2 regions of the Mesorhizobium sp. B2-8-5 genome follow, and region 2 is predicted to be linked to the other one. Evidence: riboswitches for the same ligand, from Rfam matches in the RefSeq annotation. Region 2 holds a riboswitch; the other holds the start of a gene.
What was found. A riboswitch is a leader RNA that binds a small molecule or an ion and turns the genes downstream of it on or off. The one in region 2 is predicted to bind thiamine pyrophosphate.

Region 1 (15,067 bases), 2.8 Mb from region 2:
GAGTCCAATGCGAATTTCTGCTTGAACGAGAGCTTTTTGGCGGGGCCTTTGGGTGCTGCCTGTTCGGCTTTCGATCCAGCCTCGCTCGCCTCGGCCTTCGACCTCGCCTTGCGGTCTTCCAGCTTCGAGCCGCCGCGCTGCGCCAGCATGTCGGAATAGCCGCCGGCATATTCGATCCAGCGGCCGTTGCCGTCCGGCGCGATCACGCTGGTGACGGTGCGGTCGAGGAAGTCGCGGTCGTGGCTGACCAGGATCACGGTTCCGGCAAAGCCCGCGACCAGTTCCTGCAGCAACTCCAGTGTCTCCATGTCGAGATCGTTGGTCGGCTCATCGAGCACCAGAAGGTTCGCCGGCCGCGCCAGCACGCGGGCCAGAAGCAGGCGCGCGCGCTCGCCGCCGGAAAGCTCGCGCACCGGCGTGCGCGCCTGCTCCGGCTTGAACAGGAAATCCTTCATGTAGGAGACGACATGGCGCTGCTCGCCATTGACAACAAGGTTCTCACCGCGCCCGTCGGTGAGGTAATGCGCCAGCGTCTCGGCCGGGTCGACGGCCTCGCGCTTCTGGTCGAGCGTCGCGATCTCCAGATTGACGCCGAGCCGCACGGTGCCGGCATCCGGCGCCAGCTCGCCGGTCAGCATCTTCAACAATGTCGTCTTGCCGGCGCCGTTCGCGCCGACCAGGCCGACGCGGTCGCCGCGCTGGATGCGGGTCGAGAAACCCTTGACCACGGTGAGCTCGCCAAAGCTCTTGTCGATGCCCTTGGCCTCGATCACCAGCTTGCCGGATTCGGCTGCATCGCTCGCCACCATGGTGGCAGTGCCTTCGGCGCCGCGATGGCTGCGGAAGCGCTGGCGCATGGTCTGCAACTCGCCGAGGCGACGCATGTTGCGCTTGCGCCTGGCGGTCACGCCATAGCGCAGCCAGTGCTCCTCGCGCACGATCTGGCGGCCGAGCTTGTGCTGCTCGCGCTCTTCTTCTTCCAGCACCTGGTCGCGCCATTCCTCGAAATGGGCAAAGCCCTTGTCCAGCCGCCGCGTCTGGCCGCGATCGAGCCAGACGGTGGCGCGCGTGACGCGCTCGAGGAAGCGGCGGTCATGCGAGATCAGGATGACGGCGGAGGAGGTGCGGGCGAGTTCCTCTTCCAGCCATTCGATGACCGACAGGTCGAGATGGTTGGTCGGCTCGTCGAGCAGGAGGATATCGGGCTCCGGCGCCATGACGCGGGCAAGCGCGGCGCGGCGCGCCTCGCCGCCGGAAAGGTCGTTCGGACGCTCCTCGCCGGTAAGGCCGAGATGCTCCATCAGATAGGTGGCGCGATGCGGATCGTCGGCCGGGCCGAGGCCCGCCTCGACATAGGCGCGCACGTCGGCGAAGCCGTCCATATCCGGCATCTGCGGCAGATAGCGGACGGTCGCCGAAGGCTGGCGGAACACCTCGCCGTCCTGCGGCTCGATCATGCCGGCGGCGATCTTGAGGAGCGTCGACTTGCCCGAGCCGTTGCGTCCGACCAGCGCGATCTTCTCGCCAGCGGATGCGCTGAGCGCCGCGCCGTCGAGCAGCGGGGTGCCGCCGAAGGTCAGTTTAATGCCGTCGAGATTGAGGAGTGGCGGCGCCATGTCTGGAATGTCAGCTTTCTGGAAGAGGATAGGGGTGGGCCAGAAGCAGCGCCCGGCCGCGCTCCAGCGCGATGTCGAGCCGCCCTTTGACCTCGTTTGATATAGTGAGCGAGGAGCCGAACGCCACCTCGACGCGGTCGAGCGGCCATTTGGCGCCGGTCACCGTCAGGCCGGCGAGCTCGGAGAAGCCGAGCACCGAAAACAAGGTGCCGTCGTCATAGTCGAAGCCGGCCTTGCCAGGCAGGATGGGAACGCCTTCCTGCGCGCCGCTGGTCAGCAAGACCTCGGTGCCGGCCTCTGCCAGCCGCACGGCCAGCGCCAGGTGCAGGAAAGCATGGTCGGCGCGCTTGCCGCCGAAGGCGCCGGCCAGCACAAGGCTGGTGGCGCCGCGTTGGAGCGCTTCCGCTATGGCGAGCTCGCCATCGGTCATGTCCTTTTCGGCCGGAAAGACCTTTCGCGGAACGGCGGCGAGATCATCCGGCAGATTGGCAGGCACCGAGTCGAAATCGCCGACCCACAGCTCCGGCACCAGTCCAAGCATGCGGGCATGGCCGATGCCGGCGTCGGCGGCGATGACGCGCGAACCTTCGATCTGGCGTTCGAGCCGGGGCGTGCGGACAAGCTCGCCGCCAAGCAGGATGGTGAATGTGCCCATGGCCGTGGCCCTTACCAGCCCTCCAAGCGAAACGGAAGCCGGACGGCCCGCGCTTCGGTTGCGCGCCTGCCGTCCGAACATCAGCTGCCCGGCAAACTTCCGCTTGCGCGCCGCTTCGGCGGGGCCTATCTGTCGAAACGCTCTAACGGGGTGCCGGACGTGATCCGGCTGAGAGGCGATCAAGCCAACCCGCTGAACCTGATCCGGTTTGTACCGGCGGAGGGATTAGACGTTTCGGACCATCCGGCGCCTCAATCCTTGTCACTCGAACGAAGGAGGCGCCGATGCGCGCAATGCTGTCCAATCTCATTCTCGCAACCGGTCTTGTCTCGCTTCTGGCGAGCGTCGCGCCTGCAGAGGCAAGGGACAAGCTCACCGTCTATACCTATGAGAGCTTCACCGCCGACTGGGGGCCGGGCCCGGCCGTCAAGAAGGAGTTCGAGGCCGAATGCGGCTGCGATCTCGAATTCGTCTCGGTGGCCGACGGCGTGGCGCTGCTCAACCGCGTGAAGCTCGAGGGCGCCGGCACCAAGGCCGACATCGTGCTCGGCCTCGACACCAACCTGACGGCGGATGCCAAGGCGAGCGGCCTGTTCGCGCCGCATGGCGAAGTCTCCGGCATCAACGTGCCTGGCGGCTGGAGCGACGACACTTTTGTCCCGTTCGATTATGGCTATTTCGCCGTCGTCTATGACACACAGAAGCTGAAGACACCGCCCAAGAGCCTGAAGGACCTGGTGGAGGGCGCCGGCACGGACAAGATCGTCATCCAGGATCCGCGCACCTCGACGCCCGGCCTAGGCCTGCTCTTGTGGGTGAAGTCCGTCTATGGCGACAAGGCGCCGGAGGCCTGGGCAAAGCTCAAGACGAAGGTGCTGACGGTGACGCCGGGCTGGAGCGAGGCCTACGGCCTGTTCACCAAGGGCGAGGCGCCGATGGTGCTCTCCTACACCACCTCGCCGGCCTATCACATGGTGGCCGAGAACACCGAGCGCTATCAGGCGGCCTCTTTCGAGGAAGGCGAGTACCTGCAGATCGAGGTTGCCGGCATCACCACGACGGGCGCGAAGAACCCGCTGGCGCAAAAGTTCATCGCCTTCATGACCGGACCGAAATTCCAGGACGTGATTCCGGAGACCAACTGGATGTTCCCGGCCGGCAAGACCGACAAGCCGCTCAACCCGGCCTTCGACAAATTGGTCAAGCCGACCAAGACCTTGCTGTTCAGCCCCGAGGAAGTGGCTGCCAACCGCAAGGCCTGGGTGGATGAGTGGCTGGCGGTGATGAGCAAGTAGGGCTGCGATGCTTGCGCCGAGGCCCCCCTCTCTGTCCTGCCGGACATCTCCCCCTCAGGGGGGGAGATTGGCTGTCACGCCGACTTTCGCCAATCTCCAATGCTGCAGGACTAAGCGGGGCGTCGAAGCTGCTAATCTCCCCCCTAGAGGGGGAGATGTCCGGCAGGACAGAGGGGGGCGCGAAGGAACGCGGCGCTCGTTAGCTCGAACTCAAATGGCGCAGCGTGCGACACGCGCGTGACTCCCGCATCCCCGCCGGCGTCATCGCCCTTGCCGCCATCGGCTTCCTTATTGGCGGCGCCTTCGCCGGCCTTGTCCTCGAAGGCGCGCAGGATCTCTCCGGCGCTGCCGCCGCCTTCGACGGCTACCTCCTGCGCGTCGCCCGCTTCACGCTGTGGCAGGCGGCTCTGTCGACGCTGCTGTCGGTCGCGCCGGCGCTGCTGGTCGCGCGCGCTTTGTCGAGACATCCGACCTTTCCCGGGCGTCGCCTGATCTTGCAGCTGTTCACCGTGCCGCTGGCCTTGCCGGCGATCGTCGCCGCGCTCGGCATATTGGCGCTCTATGGACGGGCGGGGTATCTTGCCGGCGTCTTCGCCGAACTTGGCGGTGGGGATTGGCCGGGAATCTACGGCCTCTCCGGCATCCTTGTCGCGCATGTCTTCTTCAACCTGCCCCTGGCCACGCGCCTCTTCCTCGAGGCGCTGGGCACCGTTCCCGCCGACCAGTGGCGGCTGGCGAGTCAGCTCGGCATGGGAGCCCGGCCGGCTTTCCGGCTGATCGAATGGCCGGTGCTGCGCGCGGCCCTGCCGGGGATCGCCGGGCTGGTCTTCATGCTCTGCATAACTTCCTTCACCATCGTGCTGACGCTGGGCGGCGGTCCGGCCGCGACGACGCTGGAAGTCGCCATCTACCAGGCGCTGCGCTTCGACTTCGATCCCGCGCGCGCCGTGGTGCTGACGCTGCTGCAGATCGCGCTCACCTTCGTCGTGGTCGTTGCGCTCACGCGGCTCGGCGCCAACACGGTCGGCGATGCCAATCTGCCGGTGGCGCCACGCCGCTACCTTTCGGCGGGACGGACCGAAAGCGTGCTGAACGCCGGCCTCATCGCGCTGGCCCTGCTGTTCGTCGCCGGGCCGATGCTGGCGACCGTGCTTTCAGGCCTTCAGGCCGACCTCGGCCGATTGGCGGACGAGGAGGCGGTGCGCCGCGCGACGCTCACCAGCGCGGGCCTCGCCCTGCTTGCGGCGTTGCTCAGCGTGACATTGTCGCTGGCGCTGATCGCGGCGCGGCGCGCGCTGGCCCTGCGGCGCCGGGCAGGCGGCGCCATGGGCCTGCTCGAACATGCCGCCGACACTGGCGCCGGCTTCGTGCTGGTCGTGCCGCCAATCGTCCTTGGCGCCGGCTGGTTCCTGGCGCTGCGCCACGTCACCGATGTCTTCGCCGTCGCGCCGGCCATGGTCGTCGCCGTCAACGCGGTGATGGCGATGCCCTTCGCCATCCGCGCCATTCGCCCGGCCTATGACGCGGCGAGCGAGCGCCACGAGCGGCTTTGCCTGGCGCTCGGCATATCCGGCTGGACCCGGCTCAGCCTGATCGACTGGCCGTCGCTCAGGCGGCCCCTGGCCACCGGCTTCGCTTTCGCCGTGGCGCTGTCGCTCGGCGATCTCGGCGTGATCGCGCTGTTCGGCAGCGATTCCGTGCAGACCTTGCCCTATCTGCTTTTGGCGCGCATGGGCAGCTACCGGACAGCCGACGCCGCGGGGCTTGCCTTGCTGCTTGGCCTCGTCTGCCTGATGCTGGTGGTCGCCGCCGACTGGCTGGGGCGGGAAGGAAAGTCATGACGACGAGCATCGATGGCGCCGCCGCGCAAAAGGGCCTCACCGTCGCGCTGGAGGGCGTCTCGTTCAGCTATGGCGAATCCTCCTTCAGTTTCGACGCCGAATTCGCGGCCGGCAGGATCACCGCCATCATGGGGCCGAGCGGCTCCGGCAAGTCGACGCTGCTCAATCTGATAGCCGGCTTCGAAACGCCCGATGCGGGCAAGGTGCTGATCGGCGGCGCCGATCTCGGCAACACGCCGCCTTCGGCGCGGCCGGTGTCGATGGTGTTCCAGGAAAACAATTTGTTCGCGCATCTTTCGGTCGAAGCCAATGTCGGGCTCGGCCGCTCGCCGTCGCTCAAACTCGGCGATGCCGATCGCGCCGACGTCACCGAGGCGCTGGCGCGGGTCGGTCTTGCGGGCAAGGAAAGGCGGTTGCCGCGCGAGCTTTCCGGCGGCGAGCGGCAACGCGTGGCGCTGGCGCGGGTGCTGTTGCGCGACCGGCCAGTCTTGCTGCTCGACGAACCTTTCGCGTCGCTCGGCCCGGCGCTGCGCGACGACATGCTCGACCTTATGGCCGGCATCCATGCCGAGCGCGAAATGACGGTGCTGTTCGTCACGCATCAGCCGGAAGATGCGCGCCGCATCGGCCAGGACGTGGCTTTTCTCGACGAAGGCACGATCGCGGCAACCGGGCCGGCGGATGATTTCTTCGATCGGTCTGGACCGGACGCCTTCCGGCGCTATATCGGCGATCGAGCCGGCACCGTTGCCGGATCACAACATATTGCCTGGAAGCGGACATAATTTACGGCCAAACCGGCAACGGGCGATCCGGCGTTTGCTTGCCTTGTCCGGGGGAGTGTGGCTAGGTCCGGCCATGCTAGTCCGGCTGGGCAGCGATTTGCCGAAAGAGTTCGAAAGGAAGCCGATCTGTCGACCGGCGCTGAGAAGGTTTGGATGAGGCCGCTGGCACGATTTCTCGCGCTGGCGAGTGTTGCCGTACTGGCCAGTTGCCAGATGTTCACGCCGCCGGACGTGCAGGAAAGCGGCTTCCAGCCTTCCGACAAGCCGATCACCGTCGACAATGTCGTCGCCAACGCCAAGCTCGCCGAAATGGCGAAGGCGCAGCATCCGCGGATTCTCGCCACCTATGGCGGCGAATATTCCGACCCCAGGCTCGAACGCATGGTGGCCAAGGTCGTCGGCAATCTGACGGTGGTGTCGGCGAACCCTACCCAAACCTATCGCATCACCATCCTCAACTCACCCAACGTCAACGCCTTCGCGTTGCCGGGCGGCTATCTCTATGTGACGCGCGGCTTGCTGGCGCTGGCCAACGATTCGTCCGAGCTTGCCGCGGTCATCGCGCATGAGATGGGCCACGTCACCGCGAATCACGGCCTGCAGCGGCAGCAACTCGAAGCCGAGGAAGGCCTGGCGACCAAGGTGGTTTCCGATGTGCTCGGCGACAGCCCGACGGCCAAGGCGGCGCTCATCCGCGGCAAGCTCAGGCTTGCGCAATTCTCGCGCAACCAGGAACTGCAGGCCGACGCCATCGGCATCAAGTCGATCGGCGAGGCGGGCTACGATCCCTATGCGGCGGGTCGCTTCCTGCAGTCGATGTCGGCCTATACGGATTTCCGCTCGGTCAGCGGCGCCACCGACGCCAGCCTCGACTTCCTGGCGACGCACCCCAACACGCCGCAGCGCATCGAGCTGGCGCAGCGCCTTGCGCGCAATTTCGGCCCGCCCGGCGTCGGCACGCGCGACCGCGACGCATTTCTGGCCGGCATCGACGGCCTGCTTTACGGCGACACGCCGGAAGAAGGCTATGTGCGCGGCCAGACCTTCATGCACCCCAATCTCGGCGTCTCCTTCACGGTGCCGGACGGCTTCGTCATCGACAATTCGGCGGCCGCCGTCACCGCGACCGGGCCGGGCGACATCGCCATCCGCTTCGACGGCGTGGCGATCGACAAGTCCGTCTCGCTCACCGATTACATCCGCAGCGGCTGGGTGGCGGGGTTGGAAGACGCCAGCGTGCGCCAGGAGACGATCAACGGCAACGATGCGGCGACGGCGCATGCCAGCGCGCAAGGCTGGCAGTTCGACATCGCAGTGATCCGCGCCGGCGGCCAAGTCTACAGGCTGCTGACGGCCGCGCCCTCGGCCAGCACTTCGCTGGACCCGGTGGCGCGCTCGGTCAGCGGCTCCTTCCGCGTGCTGAGTCCGGCCGAGAAGGCGGCGCTGAAGCCGCTGCATATCAGGGTCGTCACCGTCCAGGCCGGCCAGACCATGGGCTCGCTCGCCGCGCAGATGGTCGGTGTCGACCGCAAGCTCGACCTGTTCCGCGTGCTCAACGCCATGTCGCCGGGCGCGACAGTGTCGTCGGGCGACAAGGTCAAGATCGTCACCGACAGGTAGGGACCTGCGAATTCGCACCAACCAGGCGCCGTCGGCTATTTGAACAATCGCCCGGGCCGGGAGCCGTTGTCCTTCACAAGCCGTCACTACCGGTGTCGCCGCCGTCACCTTCGCCGTCGCCGGTATTGCCACCGCCGGTGCTGGCAGCGCGGCTACTGCCACCAGTCCAGGATGTCCTCCCGGTTCCCGTTGGCATCGGCTTGACCTTTGGTGCCCCCGGAATTGTCGGTGTGACGGTCTTCGGTTTCGACACGGGCACGCGCACCACTTTTATCTTCGTGATGACCTTCGGGGCCTTGCACGCCATGACCACGGGGGTGGTGCGCGCGGGGTGCGCGGAAAGACCGAGAACGCCCATCGAATAGACGTCTTGCCGCTCCATGCCGGCTTTGAGGAAAGCCAGGGCGCGGGCCGGGTCGGCGGGCACGCCGTTGCGGCCTTCCGTGAAGATCACGGCAAGCTCCTTCATGGCGTCGACATGTCCCATCGCCGCTGCCTGGAGCAGCAGGTCCAGGCCCTTGCCGGTGTCGCGCTCGACGCCGATGCCATTGAACAAAGCGCGTCCCCAGGCGGCCAGGGCGTAGGGGTCTCCGTTGTCCGACGCCTTCGAATAGAGGCCGTTCGCCTTCGATGCATCGACAGCCGTCCCTGTTCCGGACGAGGCGATAGAGCCGAGCGCAAACAGGGCGCGGATATGTCCCTTGTCCGCGGCTTCCTGGATGGCCTGCCTGGCCTCGTCGATCCTGCCCGCCGCCAGCAGCGCCCGCCCCAGTTCGTAACGGAAGCGCGCAATGTCGGGGTAGGACTTCACCGCCGCCTCGCAGGTCTCGAGAGCCCCGCCGCCGATCTCGTTCGGCAACCGTCCCGAGACGACGCCCTGCAGGTCGAGCGGCTCGCCGGCGGCCTGGTCGCAAGGGTCGGCGCCCGGCGACAGTTTCATCGTCGCCCGCTTCGCGGCGTTGCCCACACGGATCTCGAAGCCGACTTCGACGGGAGCGGCCGAGCCGATCTGCGGCTCGTAGCGCAGATTGTCGACCTCGGCGGCCATCAGGCTCGATTGCGGCGACAGGACGCGACCGGGCAAGGACAGCGTTCCGGTCGCCGGGTAGCTCGCAAGCTTGAGGCTGATCGAGGCATCCTTGGCCGGAAGACCAGTTTCAGCGGAACCGGGCCGACGCCGACCGGGACGCGGATATCGCGACTTCCAATCGCCTCGGCGACATCGCCAACCTGGATTCCGCGCTCCGCCACCTGCTCGTTCTGCTGCGCGTCGGAAGGCGGTGGCGCTGGTTGCTCCGCCCCGCGCATCAGCACGACATCGTCGATCAGCGAGGAGTTCTCCCACGGAACCTGCTTGCCGTTGGTGGCCTTGACCACGTCGCGGCGCACGGCCGCCATGACCGAGCGTATCTCCTGGTCCGGCGCCAGCGCGCGGCGGGAGAAGGACGACGAGAACGGGCTGAGATCGCCGGAACCATCATAGGCGACCGCCCCCGGCTCGGTTGCATAGGCAATCAGCGTGTTCTGCGAACCTGTTACCTGCGCAAGTCCGCTGTCGCCGGCGACGATCAACTGGTCGCGCAGCCAATAGTCCTTGCGCGGGAAGGGATTGTTGCGGCAGGCGTCGAGGATGATCATCTGGATCTTCGATCTCGAGCGCAGTTGCCGCAATATGTCGTCGACCTTGATCGCCTGGACCTCCATGTCGGCCGCATCTTTCAGCGACGCATCGACCGGAATCAGGAAATTCTCGCCGCCGATCTGAAAGCCGTGTCCCGAATAGTAGACGACCGCGAGATCGGCGCCGTCGGCTGCCGCCAGATAGTTGCGGAACCGCTCTTCGAACTGAAGCCTGGTCAGGTCCTTGGCGGCGAACACCTCGAAGCCGGCCAGCCGGAACGTATTGGACACGTCTTCCGCGTCCTTGTCCGGATTCTTGAGCGCCGGGATTTCGCGATATTCGGAATTGCCGATGACGAGGGCAACCCTTCGATCGGCGTGCGCTTCGAATGTCGTGAGGCCCACGAGGAACAGGGCTGCAAGGAGCGCGCAGCATCGCAGCATGGCAGATCCCCCATATGTTATGATCTGGAGGCGTCAAAAAAGCCGATTGCGGCGCAGCGGTCTGTTAAAGAGCTCACAATCAATATGCGTTACCGAGGAAAAATCGCCTCGACGGCGAATATATTCTTATTTAATAAATTTCTTATCTTTGATTTTTTAATTACATTAATTTCAGGCCGCTTCCGCCAAAAATTCCGGATTCTGCTTCACAAGAGCCAGCTTCAGCTTTTCCATGGCGCGGGCCTCTATCTGGCGGACGCGTTCCTTGGAGATGCCGAGCTGTTCGCCGAGCGCTTCCAGCGTGGCGCCGTCGTCGCTCAGCCTGCGCTCCTCGATGATGCGAAGCTCGCGGGCGTTGAGCGCGCCGAGCGCGCTCTTCAGCCAGACAGCCCGGCGCTGGATGTCGATCCGGTCGCCGACGATCTCGTCGGGGAGCGGGTCTTCGGAGACCAGGAAATCCATCCGCTCGGCGGCGCCGTTCTCATCGGCCAAAGGCGCGTTGAGCGAGCTGTCGGGCGAGGACAGGCGTGAATCCATCATCGCAACGTCGGCTTCCGGAACGCCGAGCGCGGCCGAGACCTCGCGATAGAGCGTGGCATTGGAGAGCGGCTCGGCGCCGTTGGCGAGGCGGGCGCGCAGACGCCGCAGGTTGAAGAACAGCGCCTTCTGCGCCGAACTCGTGCCGCCGCGCACGATCGACCAGTTGCGCAGGATGTAATCCTGCATGGAGGCGCGGATCCACCACGTGGCATAGGTCGAGAAGCGCACTTCGCGCGCGGGCTCGAAACGGGCGGCGGCCTCGAGCAGGCCGACATGGCCCTCCTGGATAAGGTCGCCGAGCGGCAGGCCGTAATGGCGGAATTTCGAGGCCATCGAGATGACCAGGCGCATATGGGCGACGGTGATCCTGTGCAACGCGTGCTGGTCGTTCTCTTCCTTCCAGCGCAAGGCGAGGACATGCTCCTCGTCACGCTCGAGATAAGGAGCCTTCATTGCCGCCCGGACCAGCGTCCGTCCTGCCGCGTCCTCGATCATGCCGGCTCCTTTTGGTGGTGAGTGGGCTTACAGCGGTTGAAAAGATGCCGCCGCGCCCTACAACAGCCATGCAACGTGTCAGGCGCATCGATGGTTCCGCCGTCCGAGGGGGCAAATATTGCCAGCGGGAACGTTTTGTTATCGGCCCGAAAGAGTCGGTTGGCGGTTATCAGGCAATTTTGAGAAACGGATTTCTGGAAGAGCCGATTTTTGAAATCTGGTTCCTTATTTCGCGGCCTTCTATCTGTCAGTTTCCGGCTCTCACAATCGCGCCGGGGCACCGGTCAAAACGGGATCACAGAAAAATGAAATGGCTCAAATCGCTCCTTGTCGCCGGAACGTTGCAGGTTCTGGCGGTCACGGCCGGGCATGCCGGCGCCAATCTCGACCAGATCAAGCAGGCGGGCGTCATCAAGGTCGGCACCGAAGGCACCTACGCGCCCTTCACCTATCATGACGAATCCAACGCCCTGGTCGGCTTCGATGTCGAGATCGCCAAGGCCATCGCCGACAAGCTCGGCGTCAAGGTCGAGTTCCTCGAAGGCAAGTGGGACGGGCTGATCGCCGGCCTCGACGCCAACCGCTACGACGCCGTCATCAACGAGGTCGGCATCACCGATGCGCGCAAGGCCAAGTATGACTTCTCCGATCCCTACATCGCCTCGAAGGCGGTGCTGATCGTGCGCGGCGACAACACCGACATCAAGACCTTCGCCGACCTCAAGGGCAAGAAGTCGGCGCAGTCGCTGACCTCCAACTTCGGCAAGCTCGCCGAGTCCAATGGCGCCGAGCTCGTCGGCACCGACGGCTTCGACCAGTCGATCCAGCTTCTGCTCACCGGCCGCGCCGACGCCACCATCAACGACAGCCTGTCCTTCCTCGACTTCAAGAAGCACAAGCCGGACGCCAATGTGAAGATCGCCGCGCAGGAAGAGAATGCCGACTATTCCGGCGTTATCGTGCGCAAGGGCGATCCGGAGCTGGTCGCGGCCATCAACAAGGCGCTGGCCGACATCAAGGCCGACGGCACCTACCAGAAGATCGCCGACAAATATTTCGGCCAGGACGTTTCGAAGTAAGGCAATCGTCCTCTTGTTCGGAAACCGGCGGGCCGTCAAAGACGGCCCGTTATTTTTTGCACGATATTCATGCGCCGCCGTCTTTGACGGCCCGCCGGTTTTTGCATGATAGTCAGTCCAGACGGGGGAACGCGCCGCCGTATCTGGAAGGGAGAAGCGCTCCGTGCCGCACTGGCTGCAATTGATGCTGGAATCGTTGCCGACGCTGTTGTGGGCGGCGCTGATTTTCACCGTGCCGCTGACGCTCCTGTCCTTCGCGCTCGGGCTCATCGCCGGACTGGTGACGGCGCTGATCCGGCTGTTCGGTCCAAAGCCGCTGGTTGCGCTGGTTCGCTTCTATGTCTGGATCTTTCGCGGCACGCCGCTGCTCGTTCAGTTGTTCCTGATCTTCTACGGCCTGCCGTCGGTCGGCATCCTGCTCGATGCCTTTCCCGCCGCGCTTATCGGCTTCACGCTCAACATCGGCGCCTATACGTCGGAGATCATTCGCGCCGTCATCGGCTCGGTGCCGAAAGGCCAATGGGAGGCATCCTACTCGATCGGCATGACCTGGAGCCAGGCGATGCGGCGCACGATCCTGCCGCAAGCCGGCCGCGTCGCGGTGCCGCCGCTTTCCAACACCTTCATCTCGCTGGTCAAGGATACCTCGCTGGCGGCGGCGATCACGGTGCCCGAGATGTTCCAGGCGGCGCAGCGCATCGTCGCCACCACATATGAGCCGCTGATCCTCTATGTCGAGGCGGCGGCGCTCTATCTCGCATTGAGCTCGGTGCTGTCGGCGCTACAGGCGCGGCTGGAGGTGCGGCTCAACCGCTATGGCGGGTTCCTGGAGGCCAACGCATGATCGGCCTCAGCAACATCGAAAAGCGCTTCGGCGACAATCTGGTGCTGAAAGGCGTCACCGTCAGCCTGGACGAGGGCAGCGTGACGGCGCTGGTCGGCCCTTCGGGCGGCGGCAAAAGCACGCTCTTACGCTGCATCAACCTGTTGGAGATCCCGACGTCGGGCGCTTTGCGCATCGGCGAGGAGGGGCTGGAATTCCATCCGGGCATCAAGGTGCCGGCCAAGGACATCCAGCGCATTCGCCTGCAGACCGGCATGGTGTTCCAGAATTTCCAGCTCTTCCCGCATCGCACCGCGATCGAGAATGTCATGGAAGGGCTGGTGACGGTGCTGAAATGGCCGGAGCCAAGGGCGCGCGAGCGGGCCATGGCGCTGCTCGAAAAGGTCGGCATGGCGCACAAGGCCGATGCCTGGCCGGCGACGCTGTCCGGCGGCCAGCAGCAGCGTGTGGCGATCGCCCGGGCGCTGGCGCCGTCGCCGCGCGTGCTGCTTTGCGACGAGCCGACCTCGGCGCTCGATCCGGAACTGGCGCAGGAAGTGGTCGACGTGCTTGGGCAGCTTGCCCGCGAAGGCACAACCATGGTGATGGCGACGCACGATCTGAGGCTCGCCTCCAAGATCGCGCAGGAGGTCGTCTTTCTCGATGCCGGCTCGATCGTCGAGAAAGGCCCAGCCTCGGTCGTGTTCGACAATCCGGAGCGCGAGCGGACCAAGCGCTTCATCGCCTCGCTGCGGCAGGAAGAAGCGCAGAAGGAGTCTGGCGGCTGAGTCCTTTACCTCCCCTTTTGTGGGGAGACCGGACCGAAGGTCCGGGTAAAGAGCGGGGGCCGCCGCTTCTTCAAGGCTTTGTTTTCATGCATGTCGTTGTCGCAAAACCGCTGCACACTTTTGCGCGACATGCATTAAAGCAGGTCGCGTGAAAAAGGATTCACGCGACCTGCTTTAAGTTTTGATTTTAAGCATGTCTTTGTCCCGAAACCGGGTCCACTTTCGGGAGACATGCTTTAAGCCCAAACAAAAAACCCGACGCGAGGCCGGGTTCTTCGTAGTTCAATGAGCGAAAAAGCTCAGGCAGCTTCTTCCTGTTCGGATTCTTCGTTGTCGGCCTTGGCGCCGCGCTTCGGACCCTTGTTGAGGTTGACCTCGATGAGGCGAACCGCCTCGGTCTCCGACATGCGGTTCACAGCGGCGATCTCGCGGGCCATACGGTCGAGCGCGGCTTCATAGAGCTGACGCTCGGAATAGGACTGCTCCGGCTGGTTGTCGGCGCGGTAAAGGTCGCGCACCACTTCCGAGATCGAGATCAGGTCGCCGGAATTGATCTTGGCATCATATTCCTGGGCGCGGCGCGACCACATGGTGCGCTTGATGCGGGCGCGGCCCTGCACGACCTTCAGCGCGCGGTCGACATAGTCCTCTTCCGACAGCTTGCGCATGCCGATCGAGGTCGCCTTGGCGACCGGTACCTTGAGCCGCATCTTGTCCTTCTGGAAATCGATGACGAACAGTTCCAGCTTGTGACCCGCAACTTCCTGCTCGTCGATCGCCACGATCTGGCCGACGCCATGCGCCGGATAGACGATGAACTCGCCGGTCTTGAACCCGTGGCGGGCCGCGTTGGACTTCTTCTGCGGGGTGATCGTTGCCATTACGCCCTGAACTCCTTAGTTGTGCAGCCGGCATCATGCCGGCTCGAACCGATGGGGTCGGCGATAGCCGACCATTAGCCGCGCAACAGGATGAACCCACCGGAAAAGCAGGGACCGGCATACCGCACGAATGCGGCCGCCTGCCCCAGATCGCTCTGGTCCGGATCTAAAAGCTCACCTTTCAGTGATTTGGGGCGTTAGCGCCATAAATCGACGTTGTGTCACCGGCATGTTTCGTTGATGTAACACAAAAAGTCGGAAGAATCAAGGTTTTGCTGCGTTCGCTAACGCCAAACGGGGTCGCTGCCTGTCAAGACAGCAACTGTATCGGTCGCGTTACGTCGCGTCATGCCGGCGTCGCCGGCGCCAGCATCAATCGCCTTCACCGGGCTCCGGCGAGAAATATTTCTCGAACTTCCCGGCCTCGCCGTCGAAGGTTTTGGCGTCCGCGGGCGGCTCTTTCTTGGCGGTGATATTGGGCCACTTCTCGGCGTATTCGGAATTGACCTGCAACCATTTGTCGAGGCCGCCCTCGGTGTCCGGCTTGATCGCGTCGGCAGGACATTCGGGCTCGCACACGCCGCA
Region 2 (15,067 bases):
AGGGGTGGTTGTGCTTGGTGCTTTCGGCGGCAAAACATTCGCGGCTGGCAAAGACTACAACACTTGCTTCAGCGAGAGCAAATTTTCCGCCGACCGGCAGGTTGCCGCCTGCACCGCAATCGCCGAGGACAGAGGCGAGGTGCCTGATCTTCGCGTAAGCGCCTATTTTGTGCGCGGCCTGGCCTATGCACAGAGGAACGATATTGCCCACCTCATCGCCGATATGAACGAGGTGATCGCGCTCGATCCGACTTACGTCCGCGCATTTACCAATCGCGCCATCGCCTGGGAGAGCAAAGGGGATTTCGACCGGGCCGTCGCGGACTACACAAAAGCGATCGCGCTTACGCCGGATGATGCAAGCCGATATGCCGATCGCGCGCGGGCGCTCAACAAGAAAGGCGAGCATGATCGGGCTATCGCCGATTGCGACAAGGCGATCGACATCGATCCCGCCAATGAAATGGCCTATGGCGTGCGCGGCGTTGTGTGGGAAGACAAGGGCGACGCAGCGCGAGCCCAGGCCGACTACGACAAAGCGGAGAGCGTCCGTATTGACCCTATCGCTCCTTACCTAGACCGGGCCCGCTCATCGATCGCCGAGCGTGATCGCAAGCGAGCCAAGGCCGATTGCAAGCGCATCGCCAATATCGATGCGGACAAGGGGCGCGATTGCACGCGACTGATTGTCGAGGCTTTCGGTGAGCCGGGCGACGGCGCGACCGACCCAAACCCAGCTTCTGCTCAAAATGCGATTGGAGTAGAGTGGCAGGAAAAGGGCGACCATACCCGCGCCATCGCCGCATTCGACGAGGCGATCCGGCTCAATCCAGCAAGTTCCGCTTTCCACTTCAACCGCGCCAAGAGCTGGGCCTCAAAGAAGAATTATGCCCGCGCTATCGCCGATCTGGATGACGCCGTTCGCCGCGATCCGGCCAACGCCCAAGCTTACCGCGTGCGCGGCATGACCATGGCCCAGATCGGCAATTCACGAGAGGCGTTTGCCGACCTCGACAAAGCGATTGCCATCAGCTCCGACGATCCAAAATCGTATTTCGAGCGGGCAGTCGTCTGGGAGGCGAAGGATCCCGACAAGGCAATTGCGGACCTCGACAAAGCGATCGCGCTCGATCCGGCCAACGCCGACTACCGCAAAGAAAGGCTCAGCGTCCAAATCAGCAGGAGCAGGGCGAACGGGCAACCCGTGCTGCAGTCGCCGAGTCATATGCGCCGCCGCAACTATATGCCAAGCAGGATAACTCCGCCGCCATTGCTTGGAACCTCAAATCGGGGTTGCAGGCGATGCAGGTCGACCCCAAGGGCGCGATAGATACATTCAGCTTTGTCATCGGCCTCGATCCCTACAATGCAGATGCCTATTACAACCGCTCGATCGCCGAGGCACTCGTCGGCAATTTCGACCTCGCCATCGGCGATTGCCGGCGAGCGGTCGAACTCGATCGGAAACGCGCAGGCACGTATTGGGAAAATCTGCCTGGCCAACAGCCGACCGCTACGCAGCCAAGCGGGGATCCGGCGACCGCCAAGACACTGCTCGAGCGCGCCCAGATGCGGTTGTCGAAATACGGCGTCGACGGCGCGCTGCTCGATTTCGACAAGGCGATCAGCCTCGACCCCGACAATGCCGACGCCTATCTGGGCCGCAGCCGCGCCAGGACGCTCAAGGGCGACCAGGCCGGCGCGGCGGCGGATTGCCGGCGCGCCGTGGAGTTGGATTCCGCACGGTCGGCAAGCTGCGACGAGCAGGCTGCCGGCGATGAGGGCAAAACTGAACCGTCGCGGGACCCTGAGCAGCCGAAGGCGGCGGCCGCTGCTCCAAAGCCACAAATCGTCCGTCCGAATTTGGCGGCTACGGACGACACGCTGGCCGCAAAGACCTTGGAGACAAAAGACCAGCGCGCGCTCCAAGCGATCCTGGAAGGCGATGCCTGGCTGGGCATGGGCAAATACGACAAGGCGATCGGCTCCTATGACGTGGTGATCGCGCTCGAACCCGACAACCGCTTCGGCTACTTCGGCCGCGGCAGGGCCAGGGCCGCCATACGCGATTATGGCCAGGCGATCGCCGACTTCGACAGGGTCATCCAGTTTGCCCCCAATTTTGCCGCCGCGTATTTTCACCGGGGGCTCGCCAAGGTGACGTCCGGCGACGTCGATGGCGCGCTTGCCGATTGCGATCGTGCAGCGACGCTCGACCCGAAGGCGCGCGACGCCCACTATTGCAAAGGCATGGCCTGGCACGCCAAGGGCGACACCGGGCGCGCCATCGCCGCTTATTCGGTGGCGATCGGGATCGATCCCGGGCATGACGCCAGCTACTACGCGCGCGGCATGGTGCGGGCGGATCGGAAAGACTATGCCGGCGCCATCGCCGATTTCGATCAGGCGCTCAAGCTCGATCCCGGCAATGGTGACTATGCCGTAGCCCGCAAGGCAGCGGCGGACGTCAGCGGGGAGCCTGCCGATGGCATGACCAAAGCGGACGGCTCCGACATAACGGCGAACGAACAGAGCGCCACCGCAGTTGCGCCAGCAGAAACCCCGTCTGCGGTCAAGCCTGGTGCGAGTGACGATCTTTCGCTTGCCGATCCGAAGTTGGCGAAGCTTATCGACACCAGTGATCCCCGCGTCCTCGTCGCGGTGGCCAACGGCGACAGCCTCTTGCACGAAGAAAAGTATGACGAAGCGATCGAGGCCTATGAAGAGGCCATCGCTATCGATCCTAAGAGCCCGCTCGCCTATTTCAGCCGTGGCAGGGCGTTTGATGGCAAGAAGGATTTTACCCGCGCGATCGCCGATTACGACAAGGCCATCGCCATTATTCCCGATGCGGCCGCGCCGCTCATGCGCCGTGGTCTGGCCAAGGCCGCAGCGGGCGACGCGGACGGCGCGCTTGATGATTGCATCAAGGCCATCAGGCTCGACCCGAAAGCGAGCGGCGCTTTCTTCTGTTCCGGAGCGGCCTGGTACGCCACGGGAGACCCGAAGCGAGCGATCGAGGCATTTTCAGCGGCGATCGAGATCGATCCGAAAGACGCCGCAAGCTACTACGGACGCGGTATGGTGCGAGCCGACGGCAAAAACTACGCCGATGCCATTGCCGACCTCGACCAAGCTGCCAAACTAGACCCGCACAATCCAAACTACGCCGCCGCGCGCAAAGCAGCGATGGCCACGCAGAAGAAAGGCGGTGCCGGCGGCAACGCGATCGCGCCATCCTCGAAGAAGCTAAACGCTCTGGTCGATCGCGGCTACGCCTTCTACTACAAGGGCCAATATGATCGTGCGATCGCCCAATTCAACAAGGCGATGGCGCTCGATCCGCAAGATGCCTCGCCCTATGTCGGACGGGCCATCGCGCTTGTCGACAAAGGCAAATACGACGCGGCGATCGAGGACTACAACAAGGTCATCGGGCTCTACCCTGACTACTCGGACGCTTACATGGGCCGTTCCGTCGCGTGGACCAAAAAGAACGAACCGGATCGCGCCATCGCCGATTTGAGCCGTGCAATCGAGCTCGACGCCAATGACGCGCAGGCCTATTTCGGGCGCGGCGGCGCCTTCGCTGCCAAGGGTGACTTTGGCCGGGCGATCGCCGATTTCGACCAGGCGCTGAAGCTCGATCCGGAGATGAGCCTCGCCCGCAAGGGCCTCAAGCTTGCGGCGGCGGCGAAGGCAAGGACGTCAGGCAAGATCGAGAGCGGAGCGGCGACCTCGGCGGGTGGCATTCCGCCTGGAGCCAGGGCGGCTTTCAACAATGCACAAGTGCTGGACAGCAGGGATGACTATGACGGCGCCATCGCGCAGTATGGCAAAGCGATTGCCCTGTTCCCCACCTTCCGAGACGCATATGTAGCGCGCGCCATCCTTTGGGAGACGAAGGGCGACTATGCCCGTGCCATCGCCGATTTCAGCCAGGCGATCACTATCGGCCCCGACATCGGTGACACTTACAGCGATCGCGGCCGCGTCCTCAGCTACCAGGGGGACTATGACGGGGCATCGGCGGATTACGAAAACGCCGTCCGTCTCGATCCAATGAACGCAAGGATCTATGCCGGTCGAGGCATGTTCCGCATGAAGCACCACGAAGACACAGGGGCATTCAGCGATTTCGAAACGGTTCTTAGACTCGATCGCAATAACGTTTTCGGTTACTTCGGCCGCGGCACGATCCGCGCCCGCAAAGCGGACTATGACGGCGCCATCGCCGACCTCAACCAAGCGATCAAGTTAAGGCCAAATTTCGCTGGCGCATACAAATCGCGTAGCGCTGTGTGGGAAGCCAAGGGCAACCGCAAGCGTGCGGAAGCCGACCGCAAGAAGGCGCTGAGCCTTGGGGCAGAGTGAGAAGGGTGTCGGAGCGCAGGCGGATGTCACCTTGGAAATGGTTGCAAGTCGCGGCGGTCGTCCCCGTAAGCATCGTTGGGACTAACGTGATGCCAACGATGTTCGGCAGCGGCAGACATCACCACTATCAGTCAGTAAAGATGCCGCCCCAGACGCTGACCACCGCCGACATCGATGCCGAGATCCGGAAGCAGGATCTCCAGATATTCGAGGCTATCGCCCGCGAATTTCCGGACGACTACGATGCGATGCTGCGCAAGATCACTGCCGCGGCCCAGGCCGGAAGCCAAACATAAGTGCGCAATATCAGCAGACAGGCGGTCGCCGATCTGAGGCATAGATATGCGCCACTCCTACCCACGACCCCCGACAGCAACGCTTCGGAAGCGCTTTCGGCGCAACTCGACATGCTCAATCATGTCATGGCGCGCGAAACACCGGCCACCTGCAACAATTACCTGCGCAACGGGCCGGACGCGATCAGTGCGCCCGGCCACGATTTCCTGGCTGACCTGGACAGGATCGGCGCCGCGCTGTTCCGCGCCTTCGGCGCCGCCAAAAGAAGCGGCCTACCGGCGGCCGTGCCCGGCGATCAGGACTGGTCGCTGGTCGCCGACGTTTTCACAAAGATCGGCGGCACGTCGGCCGAGATGGAGGCTATCTCGAACGCCAACCAGGACTTCCCGGGCCTGTGCCCGGCCATGGCGAGATTCTATGAGGCCGCCCTGTTACTGCATGGCGAACCCGGGTGGCACATCAAAACCGCGCTGCTTCGCGCCATCGTTGAGAATTAGGCTCCGCACCGGATTTCCGGACGGGTTCCGGCGCGACACCGCGTTCCTTCGTCCTCTCAGGCGCCCAGAAACCCGTTGCTGAAGTACGCCTCGATGTCCGGCTTCTCCTTCAACGCCTTGCCATTGCCGTCGAGCAATATCCCCGAGGCAAACAGATACCCGCCCATCGCCTCCATCTTTGCCTTGTCCATCGTACCGATGGCGCCGTTGGCACTCTTCAGGAAATGGCCGTCGTTCAGCGCCTTCAGCGAGGCGTCGATCAGCGCCGGGTTGGCGAGTGTGTCCCTGTTGGCGGCGATCAGCAGTTCGCCCGCCTCCAGCGCCTGATCGACCGCGAAGGCATAGCCGCGCCGCGTCGCCTTGACGAAAGCGGCGGCGGCTTTCGGATTGGCGCTAAGGAAGCCGTTGCTGGAGACGATCAGCGTGGTGTGCTCGTCCGGCACGCCGTAGTCGGCGTAGCGAAAGCTGCGCTGCTTGAGGCCTTTCAGTTCCGCTTCGACACCTTCCCATGTCGAGACTTCGAGCGTGAAATCGACCGAGCCGTTGGCCAGCGCATCGTATGCGGACGTCCCCAGCGTCACGGTCGAAAAATCGCCCTTGCCGCCGTCATGGCGGATGATGGTCCGCAGCAGCGCGTTTTCCCAGGCGCTGCCGAAGCCGCCATAGGTCAGGCCGTCAAGATTTTTCGGGCTCTTGATCGCCGCGCGGTCGGCGTTGAAGACGACGCGGCCGGTCTCCGACTGGACGACGGCGTAGACGGCCTTCAGGTCGGCGCCAGCACTCTTCTGGGTGAACAGGCCGAGCGAGCCGGAAATGCCGAAATCGGCGACACGGTTGGCGACCAGCGTGCCCGAGCCGGTATCGCCATAGGGCAGGATTTCCACGTCAATGCCGGCGTCGCGATAGAAGCCTTTGTCGCGGGCGACGAACAGACCGATGTGGTTGGTGTTGACGGTCCAGTCGAGCGCGACCGTGATCTTTTGCGTGGTGGCGGCACGGGCGTGCGTGACGGCCCCGGCAAGAGGCAGGCCGGCGGCCAGAAACAGCGCCTGGCGGCGGGTCAGATCGGTCATTTCAATTCTCCATCGGATGGTCGGAAATTCGGATCGGACTGGCCAAGCAGCGTGTCGAGGATGCCTGCCTCGATCGCCGCGGCCTCGCGGGCAAGCGCCGCGCTCTCGGTGCGCGGGCGCGGCAGCGGCACGGCCACCTCACGCACCACGCGCGCGGGCCGTGCCGAAAGCACATAGATACGGTCGGACAGAAGCACTGCTTCGCGCACGTCATGGGTGATGAGCAGCGCCGTCCAGCGATAGTTTCGCCACATCGTCTCCAGCCAGCGCTGCATGGCGGCGCGGGTGAGCGCGTCGAGCGCGCCGAACGGCTCGTCGAGCAAAAGCATGTCGCGCTGCTGCACCACGGTGCGCAGGAGCGCGGCGCGCTGGCGCATGCCGCCGGACAGTTCGGCCGGCCAGGCGCGCTCGAAGCCGGCAAGGCCGAATTCGGCGAACAACGGCGCCACGCGCTCGCGCGCCGCGCGCCGCTTCATGCCCTGGACTTCGAGCCCCAGCGCCGCATTGTCGATAACGCGCCGCCACGGCATCAGCGCGTCGCGCTGCGGCATGAAGGCGAAGCGGGCGCCATCGAGCGGCGCGCCGTCGAAGCGCATCTCGCCCTCGCCCCGGATCGCGCCGGTGAGCAGTTGGAACAATGTCGACTTGCCGGCGCCGGAAGGACCGAGGATCGAGACGAACTCGCCCGCGCCGACATGGAGAGAGACGCCGGCCAGAACCTCGAGCGCGCCGAAGTTCTTTCGCACGTCGCGGAGCTCGAGCCGGGTCATGGCCGGCCCTCCCCGACAGGCTTGCCGCCGTCGCGCCCCGCCCTTTCGCCCTCTGCATTTTCCCAGGGCATGGCGAGACGCTGGACGAGCACGGCGAGGCCGAACAGCGCCAGCGTCAGCGCCGAGCTGACCGCGACGGCGGCAAGCACCAGGTCGGGGCGGAAATTGTTCTTGGCGCTGAGCATGTAGATGCCGAGCCCCTTCGCGGCGCCCGCGTATTCGGCGAAGATGGCGCCCACCACGGCATAGGTGATGGAGATGCGCAGTCCGGCGAAGAAATAGGGCAGCGCCGACGGCAGCCGCGCCAGCCAAAAGATGCGCCAGCGCCCTGCTCCCATCGCGGCGAGCATCTGGCTGATCTCCTTGGCCGTGGCGGCATAGCCTTCGACCAGCGCCACCATCATCGGGAAGAAGGTGACCAGCGCCACGAGCAGGATTTTTGGCAGCAGCCCGAAGCCGAACCACAGCACCACCAGCGGCGCGATCGCCACCAGCGGCAAGGTCTGGCTGGCGATCAGCAGCGGGAACAGCGCCCGGCGCAACGGGGCCAGGAAGTCGACCAGCGCCGAGAGGATGAAGGCGGCAACGAGCGAGCAGGCAAAGCCCGCCAGCGTGGCGCGGATGGTGGGCAGCGTGTTGTCGGCAAGCGCCGAGCGGTTCTCCCAGGCTTGCGCCAGCACGCGCGAGGGCGCGGGGAGCACGGTGGACGCGATGCCGCCGAGGCGGGCGTAGAGCTCCCAGGCGATGAGGAGAAGAGCGAAAGCGATGGCGGCGGGGAAGATCCTGGCGAAGGCGGAAGCAAGGGCTGATCTCCCCCGCAAGGGGGGAGATTGGACGGCACCCCGGCTTTCGCCAATCTCGGAAGACTCTTCTTGCGGTGTAGAACCGAACGAAACAGCCATCACATCTACCTCGGCAGCGCTACGCGGCTCAAACCGCGGTCGGGCTGTTCGCCGAAATCGTTATGTCGAGCGTCACGTGGCCCGCGCCGGGGCCGAAGCGGCAGAAGGCTTCGGCGAGCGTGGCGAACACCGCGCCGGCATCGCCGCGCAGCCTGGTGCAGAAATTCTTCGAGCGGTCGAAGACGCCGGAGTTTTTCAGGAAGTCGATGCAGCCATAGATCTCGTCCATGTGGTCGCCGGTGCCCATCACATAGAGCGAGAATTGCGCCGCCACCGGCTGGTCGGTCGAGGGCGTCGCCTCGACGGCGCGGAGCGCGGCGCGCTTGCGCTCCTCAAGCGGAATCGCCGGGCCGCCTATCTCGTCCGAGCGGCAGATCGGGTCGTCCGGCTCGCCGGGGCAGCCGCGCGAGACCGCGGCCGACAGCACGCAGTGCCTGCCGCTCTTCGCCGCCGCGACGAACAGGTCGCGCATGGCGGGAAAAAGCACTTCGGGCGGCCCGACCAGCAGCGTCGAGATATCGTCGGTCTCGATCCTCAGCCTGTCGCGGTAAGGATCGAGCGCGCCCAACGCGCCAAGGATGACGCCGACGAAATCGTCAGCCATGGGATAAAGGGAAATCTGTGCGCCGGAAAACATGGCCCGCCTCGCTCCGCTGGTATTATCCAGATCAGCTTTAGGGTCCGGAGGCTTGCCGCCGCCATCTCAGCCCCGACCGTACGGAGCACCCCTGTGGATGGCCGCGTTAAAGCACTGTTCGAGCGAATGGGAAAGCGGTTTTTTGCGAGGCCAATTGAGCCAAGGGCCCCATCTCCCTAAGGGAGATGCCGGGTTACAAGATTTTCGCAGATTTCTTATAACCGCGGTATCGCAACCGCAGTGTCGTTCAAAATGTACGAATCCGGCTTGATTGTTTTTCGTACATAAAGTACGATATTTCCCTTCCTTTGAGGGGACTTGCTTGAATACCGCGAACCGTGGCGCTTTCGCCGACCTCTCCCGCCCTTTGCTCTCGCCACTGCCGTTCGCCGAGCGCGAACGCGTTGCCGGCGCCTGGCGCATGGCCAGCCAGGACATCGCCGACGACATCCGTTTCATCCGGCAATATCTGAAGGTGATCGCCGAGAAGGACGAGCGGCTTTCGACCGGCACGCTGGTGCATGGCCGCGCCTATGTCGAGGCCTGCGCCGCCTGGCTCCCGGAGACGGTGGCGCGGTATCTGCGCAATCTCAGGCTGATCAGCGAATGCGAAAGCGCGATGATCGCGGCCCGCATGAGGTTTGCCCGGTCGAGCGATGCGTGGTGAGGCAGGCAGCTCCCCCTACAACCCTTGGGCCGCCCGTCGAAAAATGCATCGTTTCATACAATTGGCAATTGGTGGACGCGGCTGAGCGGCGGGTGGTTAAATTCGTCTCAGGCGAAGGAGGGTAAAGCCGCGTACCAGGGAGGAACTCGTTTGATGGACCAGCGTATCGACATCGACATACAGCCTGACGACCAGCCCTACGAAGTCACGTCATTCGCCAGAAAGCATGGCCTGACGATCCCCGTCGCGGACGCGGTGCTTTTCGCCAGGGGACCGTCGCCGTCGCGGACCGCCTGCGATATGGCGGCGCTGGCCCTCATTTGCGCGGTCGCGCAATACGCCGGAAAGCAAGGGAGACGATAGCCTCCCCTACCAGCTGAACTGCAGCCCCACATTGCCGCCGACCTGGCTGCCGGCGAAGGCAATGCCGAGCGTGCTGGTCAGCCGGCCCCCATGGTCGAAGCCCTCGCTCAGCACCGCGGCGCCCGTGATGCCGAAGGCATTGGCATAGCCGGCATTGCCCCAGTTGACGCGCACACCGAAATGCTCGCCCTGGACGAGATCGGGCGCTGCGAGCGCGGCCGAGATCGAGGCGTTCTCAAAGGCGCGCGTGATGCGGTTGTCGATGTCATCGACGTGGGCCGCGAGCGCCGTCTTACCGACCTCGGTCATCTCGCCGCCATTGCCGTCGTCGACCTGCTTCTTGGTCACGCCAGTCTGGGCATTGATGCAGGTGTCCGTGCCCGGGCTATAGTAGTAATTGGCTCCATAGGCGGAGCAGATCTTGACATACGCGACTGCCGCCTGGGATGGCGCCGCAAGGAGCGTTGCCGCGCCGAGGATCGCCGGCGCAAGAAGATATCTGAACATTGATTGCCCCTCGGTCGCGCTTACCAGGTGAACTGCAGGCCGGCATTGCCGCCGACCGTCTTGCCGGAGAAGCCGACGCCCGCGGCGCCGGCCAGCCGACCGTTGCCGCCAGGCATGAAGCCCTCGCCAAGAACCGCCGCGCCGGTGACACCCATGGCGTTGGATTGACCGGCATTGCCCCAGTTGACGCGCACGCCGAAATGCTCGCCCTGCACCAGGTCCGGGCCGGCCAGCGCTGAGGCCACCGATGCACCCTCGAAGGCGCGCTGGACGCGGCGGTCAATGTCGTCGACCTTGCTCGCCAACGCCGTCTTGCCGTCGACCACACCGTCCTCCGTCAAGCTGCGCGTCTCGCCCGTGTTGGCATTGATACAGGTGGCGGTGCCGGGACTGTAATGGTATTGCGCGCCATAAGCCGTGCAGACCCTGACGTACTCGACCGGCGCTGCCTGGCAAGGCGCAGAGAGACCGCCCGCCACAGCTAGAAACGCAAATGAAATGACACGGTTGATACCCCGCATGCCTGATCCCCGAAGTTGGATGTTGAGAGAAAGCCTCGCATGAAAAAGGCGCATGCGAGCGCGCGGAGTCAACTGCGCCTTCCGCTCAATGCCTGACTTTTACTGGGAGCATTTCATCTATTGAACACATATTGCAGCCAAGCTACAGTAAACAGTTCAACCTGATCAGTAATTCCCCGATGATTTGCAGCTGTGGCGTCGAGGCTTATTAACACTCTCTAATATCAAGCGATGCCGGGCGATCTGCCCGGCAGGCTCGCCGAGGTGGGCCCGCGCAGCTGGCGCAGGCCGCGGCTTTGCAGGTCGCCGTCGCCGGTGGGTCAACTATGCGGCAGACGGTCTGACGACTGCCCGTAATCCTTTAGGACGCGATCAGCCCTTGGCTTTCGACTTGGGTGGCGCCTTGGGGGCCTTGGCAGGCTTCTCCGCCTTCGCGGCCTTCGGCTTCTCGACCTTGGCGGCAGCGGCCTTCTTGGCGGCTTTCTTCGGCCTGCCCGCCTCATCGATCTCGGCCGTCGCCTGGTCCCAGTGCTCCATATGCGCGCCTTCAGGCCGGCCGGCCTGCTCCCAAATCTCGTGCGCGCGTTGGCGAATGCGTTCGTGCCTGTCGTCCGTCACTTTGTCGCCTCCTACGGTTTGGGACTGTTCCCCAGCCAAACATTAGCCCAATTTTCGCGTGCCGTCTTGGGTGTAGACGCGGCGCGCAAACGCATCTTGAAGCAATATCCGGTGATGGCTCACTTCTCGTCGGAAAGCACCGCGATGCCGAGATACGCGGCCTTCTTGACGATCAGTCCGGCCAGGTCGGCGTCGGAACGATCGGTTCCGGTGCGCTCGCGCAGCAGCGCGACCGCCTGCTTGATCGACAGCAGCCCATCGCCGCGTTCGGCCAGCAGTCTGTCGACTTGGCGGGCAATGTCAGGTGATTCGACGTGTGGATGATGCATGGCAACGACTCCTTCCGCGCTTCGTTGCCTCCCAAACCGCTGTTTATCTTAGGCCTTATGCCCGGATACGAGAAGAGCCCGATCCTTCCCCGATGCTCCGGGGAGAGGATCGGGCTCTTTCAGGACTAAATCTACTCGATCACCTGAACAACGCGGCGCGTGCCGGGATCGATCAGCACCGTATGGTCATTGACGACCGCATAGCGGTACTGGACGTCCGGAACCTGCTGCAGCTCGACGGTGTCAGGCACGGTCGAGCCGACGCCGAGCTCGAGGCCGAGCACATTGACCGAGGCGATCGGATGCTTGTGGACATATTCCCTGACCACGGTCTGCTGCTCGGGGGTGACGATCACCTCGTCCGCGGCCGCGATGCCGATGCCGGCCATCAGAGCCAGGCCGGCGACAGCTGGAATGAGGGTGGTTTTCATCGTTTATCTCCTGTTGCGTTGGCGAGCTCCGCCTGGCCTCCGCGGGGCGGAAACACGGGCAGGTCGAACATGGGAGCTCCCGGGGCAAACGCCGCCGGCAGGGTGTTGTTCCGTCAGCCACGACTAATTGATTTGGCGGAACCTTCGCATCGGCTCTGCATTGGAAGGCATTGAAACTGCCCAAGTCTTTGAAAATCAAAGGATGCCGCAGTCATGCAAGAAGGCCCCATCAGAAGCGACATCGAACTTCGGGCCCCCGTGGCCATTGCCGTGGGCGCCGGCTTCAAGCGCGAGATCGCCACGCTCACCGGGATGCAGAACTTTCTCAAGGAATGGCCGCAGGCCACGCGGGGCGATAGCTACGCCAACGCATTCCGCGCCTGTGAGGCGGCGCGGACCGGAGAGATCGATCTCGACAAGGCGCGGCAGGCGTTCCTGGTCTTCGCGCGGAAGGCCGGAATCGAATGGACCGGCGCCGATCCGGTCGCGGTGCTGCGCGAAGCAAAGGTCAGGCGAAGCCGGGTACGCGAAAGCCGGGCACAGAACCGACACGTGCCTGGATAGTCCCTCGCCGGTCAAAGGCCGGTCGGCAGCGACGGGCATGACGCCCGCAGGGCCAGCGGCGCCCGCTGGAGCGGCAGCGTCTGTTGATCACGCCTCACAACGCGTATGACGACCATCCGCCAGGACGCCGTGCGCATTGGCCTTGACCGCAAGTTTTAGGATTTGGCCTGCGAATCCCGGATCAACCGGGCGCGCCCTGACGTCCGTTGCATCCGTTTGCCTGCAGACCGCCGCCTTGCGGCTGGAGGTCGACTGGATCGATCGGGATTCGGCTGGAGGCCGCTGTCAGCTCGGTGCCGATTCGCCCGGGGCCTCGGTGACGAAGGACGCGGCGATCAGATCGTCCGCGTCTATGCGTAGGGAGCCCTCGCCGCCCCCCATGATGGCCGCGACCTTCTGGAAGGTCTTCATCTCATGCTCGGTGATCCGGGCGTCCCGCATCCTGGCTTTGAGATCGGCGACACGCATCCCGAGCGAACGGGATGTTCCGATTTCTCGTTTCGACATGTTGGTCAGTCTCCTCCCCCAACCCGTGCCTGTTTCGCCGCCGCCCGATTCCCGCATCCTGCGCATGCTTGTGTTCTCTATGAGGCAATTTCGAACACAGCAGCGGCAACGCGAGCCCGGAACGAAGGTTCCGTTAGCATGTGGTCACGAATTAATACTGGTTAACGGCCCGGCCGCAGTCCGCGGCAAGGCCGTCAACTCAGCTGCGAATGATCCTACTGGATGACCTGGACGATCTTGCGCGTGCCGGGATCCACGATGACCGTCTGATTGTCGACGACGACGTAACGGTACTTGACGTTCGGTACCTCGTGCAATTCGACGGTGTCGGGAAGGACGCTGCCGATGCTGAGCTTGACGCCGGGAAGCTTGACCGACGCCAGCGGCTGCTTATGCACATATTCGCGGATGACCGTTTCCTGTTCGGGCTGGATAATAACATCCTCGGCGGCGGCGGCGCCGATGCCGGCCAGAAGCAGCAGGCCCGCGGCTGCGGTTGTGAGGTGCATTTTCATCGATCTTCTCCTTGATTTGGATAGATTGCCTCTCACGCTGCGCCTGCGATTTCACAGCCGGTAGGCAATGTGCGTAACGCCGGCCGACAAGCCTTGTTCCTGCAAAAAATTCGCCGACACCATTTTCGGGGGAACGTCACAGGCACGTCCGAAGAAACGTCACCGGCGCGCGGCGCGGCAATTTCGGAACAATGCTTTTCGGGCCGGGTTTTCCTAGTGAAGGGACCGAATTTTCCGAGGAGAAATCCCATGAAACATCTGCTTATCACAAGTATGATCGCGCTCGGCGTCGGTTGCGGCGCCGCGATGGCGCAGACCGAATCCGCACAGCCGAGCGGCGGCGACAATTGCGCGGCCGGCACGGCCGATTGTCAAAAGGGCGGCAAGGCCGGCGGGCAGGCTCAGGGCGAGACGAAATCGAAGACCGAGATGAACGCTCAGGGCAAGGCCGGCGCCAACACCGAAGAGCAGGCCCAGGGCACGGCCAAGATGAAGACCGATGAGCAGGCCCAGGGTCAGGCCGGCGCCAATACCGACCAGAATGCTCAGGACAATACACAGCTGAAGAAGAAGCAGGCTCAGGGCAAGACCGGGACCAGCACCGAGCAAAACGCTCAGGGCAACACCAAGATGCAGACTGAGCAGAACGCGCAGGGCAAGACCGGTACGACAACCGAGCAGAATGCCCAGAACAAGACGAAGACCCAGACCGATCAGCAGGCCCAGGGTAAGTCCGGCACAACCACCACCGAGCAGAACGCTCAGGGCGGCAACACCAAGATGCAGACCGAGCAGAACGCGCAGGGCAAGACCGGTACCAACACCGAACAGAACGCCCAGGGCAACACCAATGTCGAGACCGACCAGAACAAGACGGCCTCGATCAACAACGTGACGGTGGAGCAGAAGACGCAGGTCACGCAGATCATTCACGAGACCAGGGTCGAACCGGTTCGCGACGTCAGCTTCGACATCTCTGTCGGCGTCGAGGTTCCGCGGCACAAGGTGCGTCTGCACCGCCTGCCGGCGCGCATCGTCAAGATCGTGCCTGCCTACGAATCCTACGAGTATTTCGTGCTGGCCGACGGACGTATCGTCATCGTCGACCCCGACACTTACAAGATCGTGCTGATCCTGACCTGATCCGGATAGCAGGACAGACAAGGGCCCGCCACGCGGCGGGCCTTTTTGCGTGCAGAGACAACCGAACACACGGGCAATCGCCTGCGCGTGTTCATTAGGCATGCGTTGAATGTTGAGCCTCGGGAACGATTTGGCGCAATTCCCAGTTGTCACACCGGAAGTCCTGCGTCCCTAGTCCCTATCGGATCGGACGAAAGGGCGATGGGCCCGCCGGCAAATCGTTCAAGCTTGCGGTCCACTAGGAAAAGGTGCATGGGTCGAGATGGGTAGAGATATGGGCGAGATCGTCGACGACCGAATGTGGCCGCGGCGCTCGGATGGGCAGATGTATTTTCCGCAGTTTCTTGTGGGA

Region 1: another riboswitch for thiamine pyrophosphate. It lies ahead of thiB (thiamine ABC transporter substrate binding subunit); the one in region 2 lies ahead of FJ430_RS24845 (YkoF family thiamine/hydroxymethylpyrimidine-binding protein).

Annotation. Positions count from the first base shown of each region.
Region 1 is NZ_CP083951.1:1,355,392-1,370,458, forward strand. It holds gene FJ430_RS06560 (ABC-F family ATP-binding cassette domain-containing protein) at 1-1,616, opposite strand, end outside; gene FJ430_RS06565 (thiamine diphosphokinase) at 1,627-2,271, opposite strand; TPP riboswitch at 2,408-2,513, shown strand; gene thiB (thiamine ABC transporter substrate binding subunit) at 2,565-3,566, shown strand; gene thiP (thiamine/thiamine pyrophosphate ABC transporter permease) at 3,791-5,407, shown strand; gene thiQ (thiamine ABC transporter ATP-binding protein) at 5,404-6,192, shown strand; gene FJ430_RS06585 (M48 family metalloprotease) at 6,346-7,812, shown strand; gene FJ430_RS06590 (tetratricopeptide repeat protein) at 7,886-8,860, opposite strand; gene FJ430_RS06595 (caspase family protein) at 8,860-9,876, opposite strand; gene FJ430_RS06600 (RNA polymerase factor sigma-32) at 10,048-10,911, opposite strand; gene FJ430_RS06605 (amino acid ABC transporter substrate-binding protein) at 11,217-11,990, shown strand; gene FJ430_RS06610 (ABC transporter permease subunit) at 12,154-12,834, shown strand; gene FJ430_RS06615 (amino acid ABC transporter ATP-binding protein) at 12,831-13,601, shown strand; gene FJ430_RS06620 (CarD family transcriptional regulator) at 13,901-14,482, opposite strand; gene fdxA (ferredoxin FdxA) at 14,855-15,067, opposite strand, start outside.
Region 2 is NZ_CP083951.1:5,035,545-5,050,611, forward strand. It holds gene FJ430_RS24810 (tetratricopeptide repeat protein) at 1-1,330, shown strand, start outside; gene FJ430_RS24815 (tetratricopeptide repeat protein) at 1,303-4,374, shown strand; gene FJ430_RS24820 (hypothetical protein) at 4,464-4,670, shown strand; gene FJ430_RS24825 (hypothetical protein) at 4,671-5,168, shown strand; gene FJ430_RS24830 (ABC transporter substrate-binding protein) at 5,225-6,241, opposite strand; gene FJ430_RS24835 (ABC transporter ATP-binding protein) at 6,238-7,011, opposite strand; gene FJ430_RS24840 (ABC transporter permease) at 7,008-7,832, opposite strand; gene FJ430_RS24845 (YkoF family thiamine/hydroxymethylpyrimidine-binding protein) at 7,942-8,550, opposite strand; TPP riboswitch at 8,541-8,653, opposite strand; gene FJ430_RS24850 (hypothetical protein) at 8,873-9,217, shown strand; gene FJ430_RS24855 (hypothetical protein) at 9,371-9,580, shown strand; gene FJ430_RS24860 (porin) at 9,587-10,087, opposite strand; gene FJ430_RS24865 (porin) at 10,108-10,608, opposite strand; gene FJ430_RS24870 (DUF2934 domain-containing protein) at 10,981-11,226, opposite strand; gene FJ430_RS24875 (hypothetical protein) at 11,346-11,555, opposite strand; gene FJ430_RS24880 (DUF1236 domain-containing protein) at 11,687-11,986, opposite strand; gene FJ430_RS24885 (DUF982 domain-containing protein) at 12,200-12,550, shown strand; gene FJ430_RS24890 (hypothetical protein) at 12,836-13,057, opposite strand; gene FJ430_RS24895 (DUF1236 domain-containing protein) at 13,273-13,572, opposite strand; gene FJ430_RS24900 (DUF1236 domain-containing protein) at 13,822-14,715, shown strand; gene FJ430_RS24905 (exopolysaccharide production repressor protein) at 14,990-15,067, shown strand, end outside.